DNA from 4 places in the Mesorhizobium sp. M4B.F.Ca.ET.017.02.2.1 genome. Region 4 is predicted to be linked to each of the others. Evidence: predicted binding sites of a transcription regulator. Region 4 holds the regulator's gene; each other region holds the start of a gene.
What was found. Region 4 encodes PhoB, which activates phosphate uptake and scavenging genes when phosphate is short. Its sites were predicted from a motif close to TGTCATNNANCTGTCAT; they were not measured.
Positions count from the first base shown of each region.

Region 1: a site for PhoB is predicted at 1,476-1,492, ahead of ppk2 (polyphosphate kinase 2). Genes of this name have one in related genera too.
Region 2: a site for PhoB is predicted at 1,204-1,220, ahead of EN738_RS17325 (RNA degradosome polyphosphate kinase). Genes of this name have one in related genera too.
Region 3: a site for PhoB is predicted at 1,134-1,150, ahead of phnF (phosphonate metabolism transcriptional regulator PhnF). Genes of this name have one in related genera too.

Region 1 covers NZ_RZOF01000095.1:10,722-16,237, reverse strand. The annotation lists gene EN738_RS14200 (dihydrofolate reductase family protein) at 1-318, shown strand, start outside; gene ppk2 (polyphosphate kinase 2) at 507-1,427, opposite strand; gene EN738_RS14190 (aldo/keto reductase) at 1,628-2,671, shown strand; gene EN738_RS14185 (glycosyl transferase family 90) at 2,684-3,655, opposite strand; gene EN738_RS14180 (hypothetical protein) at 3,840-3,986, shown strand; gene EN738_RS14175 (DUF982 domain-containing protein) at 4,012-4,272, opposite strand; gene EN738_RS14170 (GntR family transcriptional regulator) at 4,331-4,996, opposite strand; gene EN738_RS14165 (multidrug efflux MFS transporter) at 5,113-5,516, shown strand, end outside.
Region 2 covers NZ_RZOF01000132.1:3,548-9,063, reverse strand. The annotation lists gene EN738_RS17325 (RNA degradosome polyphosphate kinase) at 1-1,082, opposite strand, end outside; gene EN738_RS17320 (zinc-finger domain-containing protein) at 1,297-1,542, shown strand; gene EN738_RS17315 (FAD-dependent monooxygenase) at 1,562-2,797, shown strand; gene EN738_RS17305 (TIGR02117 family protein) at 3,029-3,694, opposite strand; gene EN738_RS17300 (amino acid ABC transporter ATP-binding protein) at 3,798-4,601, opposite strand; gene EN738_RS17295 (amino acid ABC transporter permease) at 4,672-5,516, opposite strand, start outside.
Region 3 covers NZ_RZOF01000031.1:248-5,763, forward strand. The annotation lists gene phnH (phosphonate C-P lyase system protein PhnH) at 1-591, opposite strand, end outside; gene phnG (phosphonate C-P lyase system protein PhnG) at 591-1,052, opposite strand; gene phnF (phosphonate metabolism transcriptional regulator PhnF) at 1,188-1,937, shown strand; gene EN738_RS06545 (amidohydrolase family protein) at 1,934-2,764, opposite strand; gene EN738_RS06550 (zinc-binding alcohol dehydrogenase family protein) at 2,769-3,785, opposite strand; gene EN738_RS06555 (ABC transporter permease) at 3,852-4,817, opposite strand; gene EN738_RS06560 (sugar ABC transporter ATP-binding protein) at 4,814-5,516, opposite strand, start outside.
Region 4 covers NZ_RZOF01000023.1:27,545-33,060, forward strand. The annotation lists gene pstC (phosphate ABC transporter permease subunit PstC) at 1-892, shown strand, start outside; gene pstA (phosphate ABC transporter permease PstA) at 889-2,205, shown strand; gene pstB (phosphate ABC transporter ATP-binding protein PstB) at 2,221-3,045, shown strand; gene phoU (phosphate signaling complex protein PhoU) at 3,069-3,776, shown strand; gene phoB (phosphate regulon transcriptional regulator PhoB) at 3,796-4,485, shown strand; gene EN738_RS05355 (ROK family protein) at 4,489-5,516, opposite strand, start outside.

The DNA of each region.
Region 1 (5,516 bases), on a different contig from region 4:
ACGCACCACAAACGCGCGCCGATCGAGATGGAAGGTGGGACGACGTTCTATTTCGTCACCGACAGCATCCATTCGGCGCTGGAACAGGCCAGGGAGGCGGCCGCCGGCAAGGATGTGCGCGTCGGCGGCGGCGTTTCGACCGTCCGGCAGTATCTGCAGGAGCGGCTCATCGACGAGATGCACCTGGCGATATCGCCGGTGCTGCTCGGCAAGGGCGAGCATCTTTTCGCCGGCCTGGACATGCCGGGCCTTGGCTACCAGTGCACCGAGCAGGTGGCGACGCCACTCGCTACGCATGTGGTGATTGAGCGGGCGTGATTACAGCTCTTTCTCCCCGTTCACGGGGAGAAATGCCCGGCAGGGCAATGAGGGGCAGCGCTGCCGGTTGGAGATTGGCGATAAGCCGCTGACCGCGAACTAAGGCTCAATCGCTGGCGTCGGCGCTGCCCCTCATCCGCCCTTCGGGCACCTTCTCCCCGTGAAACGGGGAGAAGGAAAAAAGGTGCTCAATACTTCTCCGGCACGTAAAGCTCGCGCGGCAGCACCTGGCGCTCGTATTCGGGGTTGAAGACGCGCTCCGGCAGCGTGATCTCCTCATGCGGCACCTCCTCATAGGGAAACTGCTGCAGGAGATGGTCGATGCAGTTCAGCCGGGCGCGCTTCTTGTCGTTGCCTTCGACGATGAACCATGGCGCCTCGGGAATGTTGGTGCGGGCGAAGGTTTCTTCCTTGGCCTTGGTATACTGCTCCCAGCGCACGCGCGATTGCAGGTCCATCGGCGACAGCTTCCACTGCTTCATCGGATCATGGATGCGCATCAGGAAGCGCATCTGCTGCTCCTCGTCGGTTATCGAGAACCAGTATTTGACCAGGGTGATGCCGGAGCGCACCAGCATGCGCTCGAATTCCGGCACGTCGTGGAAGAACTCTTCGACCTGGTCCGGCCCGGCGAAGCCCATCACCCGCTCGACGCCGGAGCGGTTGTACCAGGAGCGGTCGAACAGCACGATCTCGCCGCCGGCCGGCAGATGCGGCACGTAGCGCTGGAAATACCATTGCGATTTCTCGCGCTCGGTCGGCGCCGGCAGCGCCACGACACGGCAGATGCGCGGATTGAGCCGCTGCGTGATGCGCTTGATGACGCCGCCCTTGCCGGCGGAGTCGCGGCCCTCGAAGACCACCACGACCTTCTTCTTGTGATAGGCCACCCAGGACTGCAGCTTGATCAGTTCGGACTGGAGCCGCAGCAAGTCTCGGAAATATTGCATGCGTTCGATCGAGGGCGGATGCGACTCCTTGTAGATCTTGGCGATCTCGAGCGACAGCGCCGGCTCCGATATCTCGAGCTCGTAGTCCTCGTCGAGCGTGTCGGCGAGTTCGGCTTCCAGCCAGTCCCTGGCTCCGGAATTCGGTTTCAGTTCGCTCATCGTGCTTCTCCGTTCGCCATCCTGAGCCGACTTCAATAAAGGCCGGCAATGACGGTTTTATTGCAATGCCGCTGCTGCAGATGTGATCGACCGGTCGCCGCGATGGGGCGACAAGCCGAGCAACTTGTCCTACAAATAGGCTGTCCTATTCGGGCTGCCCATTCGTGGCGCCTCTCTCAATGCGATTGCGAGGATCTCAAATGGAATACCGTACACTCGGCCGTTCCGGGCTGAAGGTTTCGACATTGACGCTCGGCACCATGACATTCGGCGGCGCCGGCGCCTTCGCGGCGGTCGGCAAGACCGACCTCAAGGAAGCAAGCCGGATGATCGACCTCTGCATCGATGCCGGCATCAACCTCATCGACACCGCCAACGTCTATTCGAACGGGATTTCGGAAGAGATCATCGGCGAGGCGCTCGGCGGCAAGCGCAAGGACGATGTGCTGATCGCCTCCAAGGCGCGCATGCGCATCGGCAAGGGTCCCAATGACGAGGGCCTGTCGCGCCACCACCTGATCCGCGAGTGCGAGAAGAGCCTGAAGCGGCTGAAGACCGACGTCATCGACATCTACTTCCTGCACGAATGGGATGGCGTGACGCCGCTCGAGGAAACGGTCGCCGCGCTCGACACGCTGGTGAGCCAGGGCAAGATCCGCTACGTCGGGTGCTCCAACTATTCCGGCTGGCAGGTGATGAAGGCACTCGCCATCAGCGACAGCAGCCACCAGCCGCGCTTCGTCACCCAGCAGATCCACTACACGCTGGAGGCGCGCGAGGCAGAATACGAACTGCTGCCGATCTCGGTCGACCAGGGGCTCGGCGTGCTGGTGTGGAGCCCGCTCGCCGGCGGGCTGCTCAGCGGCAAATACGACCGCAACAGTCCGACCGCCCGCCAGATCGGCGGCTGGTGGGAACCGCCGATCCGCGACGAGGACCGGCTGTGGCGGATCGTCGACGTGCTGGTCGACATCGGCAAGGCCAGGGGCGTGTCCGGCGCGCAGGTGGCGCTCGCCTGGCTGCTCGGCCGGCCGGCGGTGTCGTCGCTGGTGATCGGCGCCCGCAGCGAGGCGCAGCTCAAGGACAACATCGCCGCCGCCAGCCTGACGCTGTCCTTCGATGAGCGGGCGCGGCTCGACGCCGTCAGCCGGCCGCCGGTTCTCTACCCCTATTGGCACCAGCAGCTGACGGCCAAGGGCCGCTTCGGGCCTGCCGACCTGGTGCTCGACCGCAGCGACGTCTGATCGCCGGAAGGGTCAGCCGGTTATGAAACGCCAGACCTCGGGATCCGGTTTGACCTGGCCGCCGAGCACGAAATATTTGTAGAGGACGAGCAGCGAGATCGCCTGCTCGTCCCGCTCGTTGCGGAACTTCTGGCAATAGGCATTGGCGGCGGCGACGATGCGTTCGGCCTCGGCCGGGTGCTTTTCGAAATAGGCCACCCGGTCGGCGAGATCGGAGAAGTCGGGGGCCAGCGGCACATAGTGGACATCGGCCCTGACCTCGCTTTCGGCGAACCAGGTCTCGTAGGTCGGCGGCGGCATCAGGCAGAGCGAGTTCGAGCTCATGATCCATTTGAGGTTGGTCGCGACATCGTTGCCTTCGAGCGAGACGATGTAGCGGTAGCGCCGCTGCTCATCGATGGTGAGATAGGGTTTTTGGTATTCGGCCTTGGCCTCCTTCTTCGGCGTCCCGACATCGCAGATCGGCAAGTCGCGCACGGCATCGAGGAACCGCGTGCGGATCGGGTTGTTGAGATCGCCGCGCCAGACCACGAGCGGACGCTTGTCGGCGAAGGGCTGCCGGTCGGCCGGCAGCTGGAAGTGGCGGAACTTGTCCAGCTTCATCAGCACGGCATTGCCGTTGCCGTCCGTGATCGGCCGGTCCTTGACGATCGCCGGCATCTTTGGGACGTCGATGACATCACCGAATTCGAGATCGATGAGCAGCGCCGGATCGAAATAGCGGGCAAATTCCTTGAGGTCGTAATAATACATGCTCGGAGAAAACGGCATGCGACTGACCGGCACCGCGGCCGGGCTCGGCGCGAAGGGCCGCTCCAGCCTGTTGTAGTAGTTCACCCGCTCGCGGACCGAGCCGTCCGACCGCCGTGTCTGCTCCAGCCATCCCGCCAGCCGGCGACGGAACAGCGCCTGCGGAGCGAGGTCGCGCGCGAAGTTGCGCGCGTAGTAAAACACCTTGGCGGCGGTTCGGAGAGGCGTGGCCATCGGTCCGTCGTTTCAATCAGCCTGGCGCTGGCGCGCAGATTTCTCCTACACCATTGTGCCGCCTGTCTTGCAAGCCCCGAACCGAGGGCGGGATCATTGTCCGCCTATTCTTGCTTCAGCCGTTGTGTTTGCGCTCCAATGCTCCTAGGCAGGACGTCAAGTCCCGCAGTTGAAAGGAAGCGATATGGCGCGAGCACCGAACTACGGTCAGGAACGCAAGGAGCGCGATCGCCAGAAGGCCGCCAAGAAGGCCGAGAAGCTGGCGGCCAAGGTCGCCGCCAAGGAGCGTTCGAAGCCCGCGGACAAGACGGAAGCGGAAACGGCCAAGTAACAATGCAGTCAGCAGGCCGCGTCGCTTATGCGGAGGCCTTGTCGCTGACGAAGACATTCACTTCGCGGGCGGCCGCGATGAAGGCGCGCCTCGCATTCATCGCCGGCTTGTCGCCGGCCAGAGCGTCGTGGCAGGCCTGCAGCGCTTCGCGGTGTTTGGCGCTGCGCTTGCCGGGCCAGCTGTTGAGCAGATAGTCGGAAGCCTCGCGCGCGCTGCGCAAGAGCTGATTGGTTCCCGCCGTGGCCGACTTGACGGTCACGGGTATTTCAAACCGGTTGTTTTCCATCGCCGCTCTTACGCCATCGGCGCACGCGAAGCGAGAGCCAAAGCGAACTGAATCGCGATCAGGCGGCGACGACGGCGAAGCCCCTGGCGCGCAGGCCGCGCCGGTCGTCGCGCAGCGACGTCACCAGCCGGTCGCGGCTGCCGACGATATGGGTTGAAAGCAGCCCCGCCGCCTCGTCGGCATCGCCTGCCCGCACGGCGGCCAGCACCGCATGGTGCTCCGCCCAGGCGCGGCCAAGTGCCGCCTCGTCGCGCACCTCGAGCCAGCGGGCGCGCGACAGCCTGGTCATCGCATCGCGGACCGCCCGGAACAGGAAGTCGTTGCCGGAAAGCCTGGCAAGCTCGATGTGGAAATCCATGCCGACGCGGTGCCATTCCTCGCGCGCTGTGGCGGCATCGCAGGAGTCCAGCATCGCCTCGATGAGATCGATGGCGCTCTTGCCCTCCAGCGCGCAAGTAAGCCGGATAGCGGCCACCTCTACCGCCTCGCGATAGACGGCGATCTGCTCGAGCTCGGCGAGGTTGATGGGCGAGACGGTCCAGCCGCGCCCGTCGCGGCAGATCAGGCCCTCGGTCTCCAGCCGCAGCAGCGCCGCCCTGACCGGGGTGCGCGAGGCGGCGAAGCGGCTTTCGATCCAGCGCTCGGTCAGGCGCTCGCCGGGCCCGATCTCGAGGCCGAGGATCATTTCGCGAAGCTGCCGTTCGACGCTCTGCATCTGCGACATGGCGGTCTCGTTGGTAACGGTCGATTGACAGCGACAGGGTTGAGGTTCATGACGGATACCAGCTTGGTATCCCAAATTGGCATCCGCAACAATCCCCCTGACCGGGCAGGCATGACATGAGCGAGCACGGCAGCGAGCACGGCGGCTACAATGTCCACTGGCGACGCAATCTCGCCGTCTGTTTTGCTGGCTCGTTCAGCACGCTCATCGCCATGACCCTGCTGTTGCCCTTCCTGCCGCTCTATGTCGAGCAGCTTGGCGCCGAGGGCCATGCGGCGATCGTGCAATGGTCGGGCATCGCCTATGGCGCCACCTTCCTTGCGGCGGCACTTGTGGCGCCGCTGTGGGGACGGCTCGGCGACCGCTACGGCCGCAAGCTGATGCTGGTGCGGGCCAGCTTCGGAATGGCCATCTGCATGTCGCTGACCGGCATGGTCGAGACCGTCTGGCAGCTGGTGCTGCTGCGTCTCCTGATCGGCTTTGCCGGCGGCTATTCGTCGGGCTCGACCATACTGGTCGC
Region 2 (5,516 bases), on a different contig from region 4:
TAGGGGTGGTGGACGACGATGTCCTTCTCGCGGATGGCGGCGAAGCAGTCGCCGCCATGCTCGCGGATGCGCTCGGGAAAGCGCGGATTGTAGGGCGTGAACTTCAAATCGTCGCGCGCGACGGCGACGATCTCGGAGATCTGGCTCAGCGCCAGCGGACCGGTCAAGACGCTGATGCGGCTCGACGAAACGCCGAGCTCGCCGGCGACGAAGTCGCGCAGCGCGGGCGGCATCGACATGTCGAACTCGATGCGGATGACCGAACCGCGGCGACGCCGCTTCAGCGCCGTCTCGAACAGGCGCACCAGATCCTCGGACTCTTCCTCGACCTCGATATCGCTGTCGCGGATGAGGCGGAAGGTGCCGGAGCCCTTGACCTCGTAGCCCGGGAAAAGCTTGCCGATATAAAGGCCGACCGCTTCCTCGAGCGGGATGAAGCGGACATGGTTCTTGCGGTCGGGCAGGCGGATGAAGCGCTTCAGGGCCACCGGCAGGCGCAGCAGCGCGCTCATCTCCTCGCCGTTCTTGCGGTGGCGCAATTGCAGCGCCATCGAGAAGCCGAGATTGGGGATGAACGGGAACGGGTGCGCCGGGTCGATCGACAGCGGGGTCAGCACCGGGAACACCTGATCCTGGAAATGTTCTTCCAGCCAGGCCCTCTCGTCCTTGGTCAGCGCGTCGCGCGTGATGCTCTCGATGCCTTCCTTGTTGAGCAGCTGCATCAGCGCCGACAGGCTTTTCTGCTGGTCTTCCTGCAGGCGCTCGACCTCGCGCAGCAATTGTTCGAGCTGCTGCTCCGGCGTGCGGCCGTCCGGGCTCTTGAGGGCGATGCCCTCGCGCACCTGGCCGGCGAGGCCCGCGACGCGGACCATGAAGAACTCGTCGAGATTGGCGGCCGAGATCGACAGAAAGCGGACCCGTTCGAGCAACGGATGGTTCGCATTCAGCGATTCTTCCAGCACGCGGCGGTTGAACTGCAGCCAGGAGAACTCGCGATTGACGAAACGGTCTGGATTGCCGGCTTCCGGGCTTGCCGCCTCGATGGTGATGAATTCGCTTTGCACCGGCTTCAGTTCGTTCATGATTCCTGCTCTTGCCCCTGCCCCGGTTTCCCTGAACATCCTTGTGGCGCCAGGCACTACGCCTGGCTGCAAAAATGCTCCAGCCGGTTAACCGGCTCAACTTATCCTCTGACAGGCTTTTGCGACAGTTTCATTTCATCGATCTTGCAAAGAGGCCGGTTATGATCCAGATGCAACTGGCCGAAAGCAGGCCGAGACCAAATTGGAGACGACGATGGCAGGCGGTTCCATTCCCCATTTCCAGAACGATGCGGGCCATCCGGCGATCGACATCGGCGTCAGGGAATTCATGTGCACGGGCGCCAACCCGCCTTTCGACCATCCGCATGTCTTCCTCGACATGGGTGACGACAACGAGAAGGTCTGCCCCTATTGCTCGACGCTCTACCGTTATTCGTCGAAGCTGAAGGCGACGGAAACGGTGCCGCCGGGCTGCCTCTATATCGACCAGGCCGCCTGACTCTTTCGCGACAGATCTGATGGACGACGCGCGCTCCCGGCAAGTCGTCATCGCCGGAGCGGGTATCGCCGGGTTAACCGCGGCCATTGCGTTCGCCGAACGCGGCCATCCCGTGCAGATTTTCGAACAGGCGCCGCGACTCGAAGCGGCCGGCGCCGGCATCCAACTTTCCCCCAACGCGACGCGCATCCTCAGGCAACTCGGCGTGCTCGATCGGTTGCTGCCGCATGCCGTGCGGCCGGAGGCGGTGGTGCTGAAGGACGCCGCGACGCTCAGGGAATTGGCGCGGGTGCCGCTGGGGCAAGCCGGCGAGAGCCGTTGGGGTGCGCCCTATCTCGTCGCGCACCGCGCCGACGTGCAGGCGGCGCTTACGGCGCAGGCCGCGGGGTGCCGCGACATCGAACTTGTCACCGGCGCGCGCGTGACAGGCCTTGCCAACGCGCCGCAAGGCGTTGCGGTGACGGTCGAAGCGGATGGGCGCAGGATCGAGGCCAGCGGCCAATTGCTGGTCGGCGCCGACGGCGTCTGGTCGTCGCTTCGCGAAAAGCTCGCCGTCATGGAGCCGGGCTTCGGCAAGAGCCGCTTCTCGGGCGAGCTTGCCTGGCGCGCGACGGTCGCGGCTGAAAGTGCCGCCGGAGAAGCCTTTGCAACGGTCGGCGCCACGGACTGCGTCACCACCTTTCTGCATCCTGGCTTCCACCTGGTGGCCTATCCGGTGAGCCAAGGCAGCGCCTTCAACCTCGCCGCCTTCACCAGGGGCGAGCGCATCGCCGAAGGCTGGTCCGGCCATGCCGACCCGGCCATCCTCTCAGGCGCCATGCGCGGCACGGCGCCGGCGCTGGCAAGGCTTGTCGCGCAGGCCAGTCCGTGGACGGCGTTTCCGATCCATACCGTCGCCCAGCAGCGCTGGACGACGCCAGCCGGGATCGCGCTCATTGGCGACGCCGCGCATGCGATGACGCCGTTCTCGGCGCAGGGCGCCGCCATGGCAATAGAGGACGCCGCGATGCTTGCCGGCATGGTCGCCGACTTCCCCGACGATCCAGGGCAGAGCCTTGCCGTCTGGGAGAACCTGAGGCGGCCGCGCATCGCGAAGGTACTGAGGCGCGGCGCGCTCAACCGGCTTGCCTGGCATGCCTGGGGGCCGGTGGCGATCGCGCGCAACCTGGTGCTGGCGACGCGCCCGGCGGAGAAGCTCGCGGCCGATCTGGACTGGCTCTACGGGTGGGAGGCGCGGAAGGTGGTGCGGCGTTGACCGCCTTAGTGGGCGATCGCAATTGCGATCGCCTGGCGGGACAGCGCCCCCCCTCTGTCCTGCCGGACATCTCCCCCACTTGGGGGGAGATCAGCAGTCGCGCCGGCTTTCGCCAATGTCCAACGTTGCAGGGTCAGCACCGGCGGCGAAACCGCCAATCTCCCCCCTCGTGGGGGAGATGTCCGGCAGGACAGAGGGGGGCGCGAACGAATGAGGCGCTCATGATTGGCTTCAATCATACAACCGCATCGACCACCCCAGCGACACCGGCAGCGGGTTCCACCAGCCGGTGCGCAGGCCGGCGGTGCGCAGCGCGGCTGCCGTCCAGGTGTTGCAGCCGACCAGCGCGTTGAAATGGCCGTTGGCCTCGTAGAAGCGATCGAAGCGGGAATAGCCGGTATTGTCGATGGCCATCGGGCCGTCCGGTCCCTGCCGGAAGCTCGCCGCTATATAGTCGAGCAGTGCTGAGAAACGATCGTCGTCGATGTCGAAACCGGCGACATCGGGATGCGGTTCGCTGATTGCGCCGGCGACATCGACATGCATCACCGAGGCGTTGAGCGTCAGCGCCTTGAGCACCGGCACCGCCTTCAGCTCCGACCATGTCGGCGTTTCCAGGTAGAAGGCACGGCCGCCCCAGCCGAAGACGATGTAGCGCACCTCCGGAGCGTCGGCCGGGATGCCGGCATCGGTGAGGAAATGGAAACGCCGGCGCACCTCTTCATCGACGGGGATGGCGATGTCGGTGTGGATCGGGTTGCTCAGCACCAGGATGCGCCTGCTGCCCTCGCCCGCTGCGGCCGCCGGCCAAAGCGGGCGCGGCACCAGCGTGCCGAGCGCCGCGGCGAGCGCGAACGCGGCCGGCAGGCCGACAAGCAAACGCCAGAACCTTCTCATCGACGACACCTTTGCCGCATCAGGGCCGATAGCTCCGGCCCGTGCATATGAAAAAAGCCCGGCCGCATTGCGGCCGGGCTTCTGCGTTCGATATGGGAACCGCTCAGTGCAGGATCTGCGACAGGAACAGTTTCGTGCGCTCGTGGCGCGGATGGTCGAAGAACTCGGCCGGCGTGTTCTGCTCGACGATCTGGCCCTGGTCCATGAAGATCACCCGGTTGGCGACCTTGCGGGCAAAGCCCATCTCGTGGGTGACGCAGAGCATGGTCATGCCTTCCTCGGCCAGACCCACCATCGTCTCCAGCACTTCCTTGATCATTTCCGGATCGAGCGCCGAGGTCGGCTCGTCGAACAGCATGATGCGCGGGTTCATGCACAGCGAGCGCGCGATCGCCACGCGCTGCTGCTGGCCGCCCGAAAGCTGGCCCGGATATTTGTTGGCCTGCTCAGGGATCTTGACGCGCTTGAGGAAATGCATGGCGATCTCCTCGGCCTGCTTCTTCGGCGTCTTGCGCACCCAGATCGGCGCCAGCGTGCAGTTTTCAAGGATGGTCAGATGCGGGAACAGGTTGAAGTGCTGGAACACCATGCCGACCTCGCGGCGCACCTCGTCGATCTTCTTCAGATCGTTGGTCAGTTCCTTGCCGTCGACGATGATCTTGCCCTTCTGGTGCTCCTCCAGCCGGTTGATGCAGCGGATCATGGTCGACTTGCCGGAGCCGGACGGGCCGCAGATGACGATACGCTCGCCGCGCATCACCTTGAGGTTGATGTCCTTCAGCACATGGAACTCGCCGTACCATTTGTGCATGCCGACGATGTCGATGGCGACGTCGGTCGTCGAGATGTGCATCTTCTTGGCATCGACCTTGAGGTCGTCCGCGCTGACGGCGTTTTCGGTGGTCATGGCCAATTCCCCTTATCGTTGTCTTTGATGCATGTCGTTACCCCAAAACCGCATACTTAGGCGACCTGCATCAGCGTTTGTAGCCGGTGTCGAGCCGGCGTTCCGTGTACATTGAATAGCGCGACATGCCGAAGCAGAACAGCCAGAACACGAAGGCGGCGAACACCAGGCCGGATTTCGCGGTCTGCGGCGTCGCCCAGTTGGCGTCGGAGAAGTTCTGCTTGACGACGCCGAGCAGGTCGAACATCGAGATGATCAGCACCAGGCTGGTGTCCTTGAACATACCGATGAAGGTGTTGACGATGCCGGGAATGACCAGCTTCAGCGCCTGCGGCAGCACGATCAGGCCCATCTTCTGCCAGTAGCCGAGGCCGAGCGAATCGGCGCCCTCATACTGCCCTTTCGGAATCGCCTGCAGGCCGCCGCGCACCACCTCCGCCATATAGGCGGCGGCAAACAGCGAGACGCCGATCAGCGCCCTCAGGAACTTGTCGAAGGTGACGCCCTCCGGCAGGAACAGCGGCAGCATGACGCTGACGAAGAACAGCACCGTGATCAGCGGGATGCCGCGCACCGTCTCGATGAAGATGACGCACAGCATCTTGATGATCGGCATCTTGGAGCGCCGGCCGAGCGCCAGCACCGTGCCGAGCGGCAGCGAGACGGCGATGCCGACGAAGGACAGGCTGAGCGTGACCAGCAGCCCGCCCCACAGCGAAGTCTCGACAGGCGGCAGGCCGAACACGCCGCCGAGCAGCAGGAAGAACGAGACGATCGGCAGAACCAGGAACAAGAGAATGGCGTTCAACCCCTTGCGCGGCACGCGCGGGATCAGCATCGGCACCAGCAGCGCCACGAACAGGATGGCGACGAGGATCGGCCGCCAGCGCTCCTCGATCGGATAGCGGCCGAACA
Region 3 (5,516 bases), on a different contig from region 4:
CTTGATGCGCGTGGTGCGCGGCAGGCAGGCGACCCCGTCCGGTGCTGCCAGGATGATGTCGACGCCGCGCGGAAAGCGCTGGCTGTTCTGCTTCCACTGCTCGATGAAGTGGCGCGGCATCTCGGCCGGCGCGAGCATCGCCATCTTCTCGATGCCGGGGCCTTCGAGCAGCAGGGGAACGCCCGAGGCAAGATCGCTGACGACGAGGATCAGCGTCGTCGAGCGGTCGGGATATTCCTGCGTGCCTTGCGAAAAGCCATCCAGCGCCATCATCTCGGCCGGCCTGGCTATGATGGCGAAATGCGCGTCGGCCGGCGTGTTGGCGAGCGGCGCGCCGGTGTGGAAGCCGAGCCAGGATCTGACCGGCGCTTCGGCCTGCAAGGCAGGATCGAGCCAGAGCGGGGTGTCGTTGTCACAGAGCGCCAGCGCCACGGCGCCCGATGTCGCCGACAGCGGCGCCGGCGGGCGGGCGAGGGCCGGCAGCGGCTCTATGCTGCCCGGCCGTGCCATGGCGTCCATGACGGCGCGAAACACGGTCTGCGCATTGAAGACCGGATCGGCGAAGCCGCCCTCGATCGCTTGCGTCTCCATCAGTCCTCTCCGCGCACCATGGTGAAGAAATCCACTTTCGTCGCCGCTGTCTCGGCGCGCCGTTTTTCGTGCGCCTCGGCAAGCACCGTACGCAGCGGCGCGATGACCCTGGTCTCGACAATTTCGCGATGGGCCGGGTCCTGCCAGAGCGCGTCGGCGATCGCGGCCAGCTTCGCCTTCTGCCTGTCGCGGCCGAGCGCATAGCTATGGCCGACCTGGCCGGAGGGCAGGCGCACCGTGGCGCGGGTGACCGTCGCCTCGCCGACATTGAAGGGCGCGCCGCCGCCGCCGATGCGGCCGCGCACCGTCACCAGGCCGGTTTCGGGGCCGCGCAAGAGTTCGGCCTCCAGGGGCAGGCCGGCCTCGTTCCAAAGCCGGGCGAGCTCGTCGCCGGCGGACTGCGCCAGCGTCGCCATCGCCGCCTTGCGCCCGGCCTGCTCGCGCGCTTCCTGTCCTCGCATGGCAGCACTCCGTCGATTGCCTAAATTTGTCTATTGATATAGACAACTATACAAATTATACGCATTAGCTAGCGCGAGTCCATGACGGCTGGATGACATCGGCGAAAAGTCTGGGCGGTGAACCCGGGGGCTGACATGAGTGGGCAGCAGGCAGCCAGCATCGAGCGGCGCAGCGGCGTTTCGCTGTGGCGGCAGATCGCCGACCGGATCCTGCAAGGGATCGCGGCCGGCGACTTTGCCGAGAGTGCGGCGCTGCCGCCGGAAATGGCGCTTGCCGAACGTTATGGTGTCAATCGCCATACGGTGCGCAGCGCCATCGCGGCGCTGGTGCAAGAGGGCGTGCTGAGGGCCGAGCAGGGGCGCGGCACCTTCGTCTTATCGCGCAAGCGGCTCTCCTACCCGATCGGCGCCCGCACGCGCTTTTCGACGGGCCTGCAGGGGCAGACGAGCGAGCGGCATATTGCGCTACTCGCCTCATCGGTCGAGCCGGCCAGCCGGCGCATCGCCGATGCCTTGAAGCTCGCCAGGGGAGCCGCCGTGCTCCGCCTGGAGACGCGCGGCGAAGCCGATGGCCATCCGGTGTCGCGCGCCACCGCCTGGTTCGACGCCAGGCGCTTCGCCGGCATCGATGCCGCCATGGCGGAGACGGGATCGGTCACCGCATCGCTCAGGCGCTTCGGCATCAACGACTATCTCAGGCAATCGACGGTGCTGTCGGCGCGCCATGCCGATGCCGCCGATCTTGCCGATCTCGACCTGCAGCCCGGCGCCATCGTGCTGGTGACGGTCGCGGTCAACGTCACGCTCGACGGTCAGCCGATCCAGTTTTCCGAGTCGCGGTTTCCGGCGGAGCGGGTGGAGCTCAAACTGTCGGCCAATGACTAGCCGATGCCGTAGAAGCGTGCGGCGGTGCCGCCGAAGACGGCGTCCTGCTCCGCCGGCGAAAGGCCTGCCAAAAGCTCCTTCGCGGCGGCCAGCCAATTCTCGTAGGTGGCGGCGAGCTCGCACACCGGCCAGTCGCTGCCGAACATCAGCCGGTCCGGCCCGAAGCAGGCAACGAGATGATCGGCATAGGGTTTGAGGCCGGCGACCGACCAGTTCGGCCCGGCCTCGGTGACCAGGCCGGAGAATTTGCAGACGACCGACGGCCGCTTCGCCAGCGCCGCCATGTCGCTCGCCCAGGGCTCTAGGATGCCCTTGGCGATGAAGGGTTTTGCCGCGTGGTCGACGACGATCGGCAGGTCAGGCATGTGGTCGGCGAGTGCGGCGACCACCGGCAAATGGCGCGGCTGCGCCAGCGCGTCGAAACGCAGGCCGAGTTTCGGCAAGAGCTTCAGCGCGGCGAGCTGCTTCGGCTTCAAAATGTCGAAGGTGTCGTCGATATCCTGCAGCATCGGCCTTATGCCGCGGAATTTCGGCCGCGCCGCCAGCCGTCGCAGCGTCGCCTCGACATCGTCGGCTTCGAGATCGACCCAGCCGACCACGGCCGCGATGCTGTCGTCCCTGTCGGCGAGGTCGAGCATGAATTCGGTTTCGGCGACAGTCGCCGCCGCCTGGACGACGACGGTGCGGGCGATGCCGGCGGCCTGGAGGTGCGGCGCGAGGTCGGCCGGGAAGACGTCGCGCATGATCGGCGCGACGTGCGGCCCCATCCAGAAATAGTCGCCGCGCGCGATCTGCCAATAATGCTGGTGCGCGTCGATCCTCTGCATTGTCCTACCCGATCTCGATGACGGCCTTGATCAGACCGGATTTCTCATGCGCCCATCTTGCGAGATCACGCGGCGTGCCCGCAAGGCTCGTGCGGTGGGTGACGAGCTTTGCCATGGGCACCGCACCGTTGCGGATCGAGGTGGCGACATGGTCGAAATCGGCGCGGAGCGCATTGCGGCTGCCGATCAGCGTCATCTCGCGCTTGTGGAACTCCGGGTCGGAGAAGATGATGTCGTCCTTGACGACACTGACCAGCACGAGGCTGCCGCCATGCGCGACATGGGCGAAGGCCGATTGCACCGACTGCGTGTTGCCGGTGGCGTCGAAGACCACGTCGAAGCCCTCGCCATCGGTCGCGTTCCGCACCAGATCGGCCGCCGCCTGCCGCGAGCCGTCGAGCGCGGCGAAACCAAGCTCGCTTTCGGCGAAGCCAAGGCGCTCGCTGCTCATGTCGAGCAGGCTGACGTCGAGGCCGGCGATGCGGGCAAACAGCGCCGTGCCAAGTCCGATCGGGCCGGCGCCGATGACCAGCGCGCGGGCGCCGGGTTCGGTCAGCGCGCGGCGCACCGCATGCGCGCCGATCGCCAGGAATTCGACGGCGGCGGCATCGGCCAGCGACAGGCCGTTTGCCGGGTAAAGATTCTGCGCCGGCACCAGGATCTCCTCGCACATGGCGCCGTCGCGATGGACGCCGAGCACCTCGATCCTGACGCAGCAATTCGGCTTGCCTTTCCGGCAGGCGATGCATTTGCCGCAAGCCAGATAGGGGTTGATGATGACGGCCTCGCCGACGCTCAGGGCGACGCCCTCGCCGGTTTCGGCAACCGTGCCGGAGACCTCGTGGCCCATGATGCGCGGGTAGGCGAGGAACGGGTGCTTGCCCTCGAAGATGTGGTAGTCGGTGCCGCAGATGCCGACATGGCTGACCGCCACCCGCACCCAGCCGGCGGGCGGCGCGCCGGGCTCGGCGCGGTCTTCGAGGACGAGCTCGCCGGGCGATCGGCAGACGACTGCTTTCATGCTTCAATCCAATTGTTTATGCCGCCGGCCCTCGCTTTCGCGGGGCCAGCGGCACTGGGAGGGAACTTACTTGCCGCGGCGGCGCAGCCCGTCAAAATAGACGATGACGATGATCAGCACGCCGGTGATGATGCGCTGCCAGAAGGCGTTGACGTTCAAAAGGTTGGCGCCGTTGTTGATGGTGGCGAGGATGAAGGCGCCAAGCAGCGGGCCGTGCACGGAGCCGACCGCGCCGAACAGCGAGGTGCCGCCGATCACCGACGAGGCGATCGCCTGCAATTCCCAGCCCTCGGCCTGGGTCGGATTGCCGATGCCGATGCGCGACGCGAGCAACACGCCGACAAAGGCGGCGCACAGGCCGGACAGCGTATAGGCCATGTAGATGGTGCGCTGGACATTGACGCCGGACAGGCGCGAGGCCTCGGCGTTGGAGCCGACCGAGAACAGGTAGCGGCCCCAGCGGCTGTGGTGGAGGAAGATGTAGGCCGGGATGCCGACCAGGATCACCATCCAGAACAGGTTGGGGATGCCGACGAAGGAGTTGCGCGAGAATTCCTGGAATGCGTCGTTGTTGATCGAGATCGAATTGCCGTTGGTCATCAACAGGCCGATGCCGCGCAGCGAGGTCAGCGTCGCGAGCGTGATGATGAAGGGCGGCAGGCCCATCCTGACGATGCCGAAACCGTGGAACAAGCCGATGGCGACGCCGACCAGCAAGGTGATCAGGATGGCGGCGAAGACCGGCACGCCGGCATTGATCAGCATCGCCGTGATGACGGTGGCGAAGCCGACCACGGCGCCGACCGAAAGATCGATGCCGCCGGTGATGATGACGAAAGTCTGGCCGACCGCCAGGATGGCGATCATCGAGCCCTGGCGCAGCAGGTTGGAGATGTTGTTGGCCGAGGCAAAGCTCTGCGTCGACACCGACAGGATGACCCACAACAGAACCAGCAGCGCCAGCAGCGTCAGCCCGAACAGGGCGTTATAGTTGCGCTTCGGCTTTTCGGCCGCGATCGCCTCGGTGCTCATTTCTGTCCTCCCTGTTTTTCTTGTTTCTCGGCGAGCGCCTGAGAGAGAATGTCTTCGTGGTCGGCGGTGCGGAAGCCGTGCGTGGCGACAAGCTTGCCGCGCCGGAACACATGCAGCGTGTCGGCGAGCTCATAGACCTCCGGCAGATAGGAGGAGATCAGGATGATGCCGGCGCCGTTGGACAACAGCGTCGAGAACAGGCGGTAGATCTCGGCCTTGGTGCCCACATCGACGCCGACCGTCGGCTCGTCGAAGATGAACAGCTTGGCGCCATGCGCCAGCCATTTGCCGATGACGATCTTCTGCTGGTTGCCGCCCGACAGGCTGGAGGCGAGCGCGTTGCGCGTCGGCGTCTTGATCCTCAGGCCGGCGATCTGGCGATCGGCCTCGACCTTCTCCTGCGTGTTGGAGATCAGGAGATTGTTCGAGATGCGCTTGTAGATCGGCAGGTTGAGGTTGAGGCCGACCGGCAGGTTGAGGCAGAGGCCCTGGTCGCGGCGGCTTTCCGGTGCCAGCGCCATGCCGAGCCGGATAGCATCGTGCTCGGAGTTGACCTGCACCTCCTTGCCTTCCCACAGGATCTGGCCGGCCGATTTCCGATGGCGGCCGTAGAGGGTGGTGACGAATTCGCTGCGGCCGGCGCCGATCAGGCCGTAGAGACCGACGATCTCGCCGGCGCGGACGGTCAACGAGACATTC
Region 4 (5,516 bases):
GTGGGGGCTGCTGGCGGCCTCAACCATCGCCATCCTGACCACGGTCGGCATCGTGCTTTCGATGCTGTTCCAGACGATCCAGTTCTTCGACAGCGTTTCGCCGGCGAGCTTCTTCTTCGGCACCGTCTGGGATCCGCGCTTCGCCGCGGCCGGCTCGGGCGGCAGCCAGGGCCAGTTCGGCCTGATCCCGCTCCTGTCCGGCACGCTCTACATCGCCTTCGTCGCCCTGCTGGTGGCGGTTCCGGTCGGTTTGATGTCGGCCGTCTACATGGCCGAATACGCCTCGCCCAAGGTGCGCTCGGTGGTGAAGCCCGCGCTCGAGCTGCTGGCCGGCATCCCGACCATCGTCTACGGCATTTTCGCCGTCGTCACGCTGGGGCCGTTCCTGCGCGATCTCTCGGCGGCGCTGACGGGCGGTTCGCCCTTCATCCAGGGCCAGAGCATCTTCACCGCCGGCCTGGTCATGGGCGTCATGCTGATCCCGGTCGTATCCTCCCTGTCGGACGACATCATCACCGCGGTGCCGCGCGCCATGCGCGACGGCTCGCTCGGCCTCGGCGCGACGCGCTCGGAGACGATCAAGCGGGTGATCCTGCCGGCCGCGCTGCCCGGTATCGTCGGCGCCATCCTGCTGACCGCCTCGCGCGCCATCGGCGAAACCATGATCGTGGTGCTCGCGGCCGGCGTCGCCGCCAATCTCACCGCCAATCCGTTCGAGGCGATGACCACCATCACCGTCAAGATCGTCAACCAGCTGACCGGCGACCTCGAATTCAATTCGCCGCAGACGCTGGTCGCCTTCGCGCTCGGCATTACGCTGTTCGCGCTGACGCTGGTGATGAACATCGTCGCCCTCTACATCGTGCGCAAATACCGGGAGCAGTACGAATGACCGATATCCCGCTGGATACGATGGTCCGGGCCGCGGCTCCTGCGCGCCGCGACATCGGCCTCAAGGCCCGCTACGCCGCCGAACGCCGGTTCCGCATCTATGGCGTGCTGGCGATCTCGGTTGGCCTCGCCTTCCTCGCCATCATGCTGATCACCATCGTCTCGAAGGGCTACACCGCCTTCTGGCAGACGACGGTGACGCTGCCGATCAATTTCGACGAGAAGATCATCGATCCTTCCAACAAGCGCGCCACCGATCCGGACGTGCTGATCAAGGCGAACTATCCCAAGCTGGCCGACAAGGCGCTGATGGCCAAGCTCGGCATCGATCCCGCCAACAAGCCGATGGCGCTGAAGCTGAAGGGCTTCCTGTCGGAGGGCGCGCGCGTGCAATTGCGCGACATCGTCGTCGCCGATCCGTCGGTCATCGGCACCACGCGCAACGTCGACATCCTCGCCGCGGCCAATCTCGATTCCGCCTTCAAGGGCCAGATCGACCTCAACGTCGAGGAAGCGCGCCGCAAGGTCTCGGACCAGCAGATCGCCTGGATGAACCAGCTCAAGGGCGACGGCACCATGGCCGAGCATTTCAACAAGGGCCTGTTCACCTATGGCGCCTCCAGCCGTCCGGAAACGTCGGGCATGGGCGTGGCCATCATCGGCTCCTTCTACATGATGGTGATCGTGCTGCTTCTGGCGCTGCCGATCGGCGTCGCCGCCTCCATCTACCTGGAGGAATTCGCCAAGAAGAACCGCTTCACCGACCTGATCGAAGTCAACATCAACAATCTGGCGGCGGTACCGTCGATCGTCTTCGGCCTGCTCGGCCTTGCCGTGTTCATCAATTTCCTCGGCATGCCGCGCTCGGCCGCCTTTGTCGGCGGCCTGGTGCTGACGCTGATGACGCTGCCGACGATCATCATCGCCACCCGCGCGGCGCTTGCCGCAGTGCCGCCGTCGATCCGCTCGGCGGCGCTCGGTCTCGGCGCCTCCAAGATGCAGATGGTGTTCCAGCACATCCTGCCGCTTGCCGCCCCCGGCATCCTCACCGGCACCATCATCGGCCTGGCGCGCGCACTCGGCGAGACCGCGCCGCTGCTCCTGATCGGCATGGTCGCCTTCGTCGCCGACTATCCAAAGACGCCATTCGATCCGGCGACAGCGCTGCCGGTGCAGATCTACATGTGGGCCAACGAGGCAGAGCGCGCCTTCGTCGAGCGCATGTCGGGCGCGATCATCATCCTGCTCGTCTTCCTCATGGCCATGAACATCACGGCGATCGTGCTCAGGCGCCGCTTCGAACGGCGCTGGTAAAAGAAGGCATCTGGTATGAACATCATGACCGAACAGTCTCTTGAAAACGCAGTGGGCGACAAAATGAACGCCAAGTCGAACGAAGTGATCAAGATGCGCGGCGACAAGGTCGGCGTGTTCTATGGCGAGAAGCAGGCGCTGTTCGACGTCAATCTCGACGTCCGCCTCAACCAGGTGACGGCGTTGATCGGTCCTTCGGGCTGCGGCAAGTCGACCTTCCTGCGCTGCCTCAACCGCATGAACGACACCATCGATTCGGCGCGGGTGACCGGCAAGATCACGCTGGACCAGGAGGACATCTACGACAAGAGCATCGACGTCGTCGAGCTCAGGGCCCGGGTCGGCATGGTGTTCCAGAAGCCGAACCCGTTCCCGAAGTCGATCTACGAGAATGTCGCCTACGGCCCGCGCATCCATGGGCTGGCCAAGCGCAAGGCCGACATGGACCAGATCGTCGAATCCAGCCTGAAGAAGGCGGCGATCTGGAACGAGGTGAAGGACCGCCTGCACGAGCCCGGCACCGGCCTATCCGGCGGCCAGCAGCAGCGCCTGTGCATCGCCCGCGCCATCGCCGTCTCGCCGGAGGTGATCCTGATGGACGAGCCGTGCTCGGCGCTTGACCCGATCGCCACCGCCCGCGTCGAGGAGCTGATCGACGAGCTGCGCCAGAACTACACGATCGTCATCGTCACCCATTCGATGCAGCAGGCGGCGCGCGTGTCGCAGCGCACGGCGATGTTCCACCTCGGCTACCTGGTCGAGGAGGGCGCCACCGACAAGATGTTCACCAACCCCGACGACAAGCGCACCCAGGACTACATCACCGGCCGGTTCGGCTGATTTCCAAGCACGAGGACAGGATCATGGGTGAACATCATACGGTTGCGTCTTTCGACGAGGATCTCGGCGCCATCAGCAAGCTGATCTCCGACATGGGCGATCTCGCCCGCTCGATGGTCGCCGGCTCGACGCGGGCGCTGCTCAATTCCGACAACGCCCTGGCGCAGCGCGTGGTGTCCGACGACGCCATCATGGACGCGCGCCAGCGCGAACTCGACGACCGCGCCATCACACTGATCGCCAAGCGGCAGCCGATGGCCAACGATCTGCGCGCCGTGGTCGGCTCGATCCGCATGGCGGGCGACCTCGAACGCATCGGCGACCTCGCCAAGAACATCGCCAAGCGCGTCGGCACCGTCGGTCTCAGCGTCACGCCGCGCGACCTTTCGCATTCCATCGACGGCATGGCGCAGCTGGTGCTGATCCAGGTGCAGGGGGTCATCGAGGAGTATGCCGCCGCTGATGCCGCGGCGCTTGCCAAGCTCCGCAACGACGACGAGCGCATCGACGTTAAATACACCTCGGTGTTCCGCGAACTTTTGACCTACATGATGGAAGATCCGCGCAACATCACCGCTTGCACGCATCTGTTGTTCTGCGCCAAGAATCTGGAGCGCATCGGCGACCATGTCACCAACATCGCCGAGAACGCCTACTACGTGCTGACCGGCCAGCAACTGCCCGCCAATCGTCCGAAGCTGGACGAGACGGCGATGTCGGCGCCGGCCTGAGAAGAAGGGTGACGGGCCGATGATCGCGCCACGCATCATGGTGGTGGAGGACGAGGAGCCGCTGGGGGTGCTGCTCCGCTACAATCTTGAATCGGAAGGCTACCAGGTCGAGGTGGTGACACGCGGCGACGAGGCCGAAATCCGGCTGCAGGAAAACGTGCCCGACCTCCTGGTGCTCGACTGGATGGTGCCGGCGGTTTCCGGCATCGAGCTCTGCCGGCGCCTCAGGATGCGGCCGGAGACCGAGCGGCTGCCGATCATCATGCTGACGGCGCGCGGCGAGGAAAGCGACCGGGTGCGCGGCCTCTCCACCGGCGCCGACGACTATCTGGTCAAGCCGTTCTCGACGCCGGAGTTCATGGCGCGCGTCAAGGCGCTGCTGCGCCGCGCCAAGCCGGAAGTCCTGTCCAGCATGCTGAAGGTCGGCGACATCGTGCTCGATCGCGAGTCGCACCGGGTGTACCGCAAGAAGAGCGAAATCCGGCTCGGACCGACCGAGTTCCGCCTGCTCGAATTCATGATGCGGCATCCCGGCCGGGTGTTCTCGCGCAGCCAGCTGCTCGACAATGTCTGGGGCGAGACGATCTACATCGACGAGCGCACGGTCGACGTGCATGTCGGCCGCCTGCGCAAGGCGGTCAACAATGGCCGCATGCCTGACGTCATCCGCACCATCCGGGGCGCGGGCTACGCGATCAGGGAAGATTGACGCTCAGGCCACGTTCTTCCCGGTGGCGCCGCCTTTCACCTGCACGCCCGGCGCGAAAATCTCCTGGTCGACGAAGGTCAGTGCGCGCATGGCGCAGCCTTCGCGGATGAGCGGCAATTCGTTCGGCTCGGTGTCGAAGGAGATCGACTTCGAATGCTGGCCGCCGGCGGTCTGGGCGATCGCCTCGCGCAGCGCCGGCTCGATCAGATCGAAGGCGGCGGCGCTGACGCCGACCATGGCGACGGGAGCTGGATCGATCAGCGCGAACAGGCTGCCGAGGCCGAAGCCGAGCGCCTCGCCGGCCTTGCGGTAGGCCTGGCGCTCCGGGCCGTCGCCGGCGCGCGCCCTGGCGGCGAGCGAGCGCATGTCGGCGTCGCTGACATCGACCGGCTCGGCGTCCTCGCCCATCTGCTTGGCATTGCGCCAGATCGCATAGTTGCCGGCATAGGCCTCGACGCAGCCGCGCCGGCCGCAGCGGCAGAGCGCGCCGCCCGGCCGGTGGATCATGTGGCCGAATTCGCCGCCGGAGGAATGGGTGCCGGTGAACAGCTCTCCCTTCAGCACCAGCCCCATGCCGATGCCGTGCGAGAGCAGGATGGCAATGAAGTCGTCGCGGTACCGCTCGGGATCGCGCCACTGCAAGGCCACCGCCATCATGTTGCAGTCATTCTCCATGGTGGCCGGAACGCCAAATTCGGCTTCCAGAATGTCGGCGAAGGCGATGTCGGTCTGCGGCGTGATCGGCGACCACAACATGGCGCGGGCATGGGTGTCGGTGATGCCCTGGATGCCCATGGCGATGCGGGCGACGCCGCGGACGTCGAGGTCGGGATCCTCGAAACGGCGCCGGACGATGGCCACGCATTCGCCGATCAGCTCGTCGCGCGGCATGATCGCCGTGTCGAGGCGGCGCTGCTCCTCGGCAATGACCTGCCCGGCATAGTCGATGACAGCGACGGAAAGGAAGTTCAGCGACAGGACCACCGTCATCACCGCCGTGGCTTCCGGATTGAGGGCAAGCCCGACCTGCG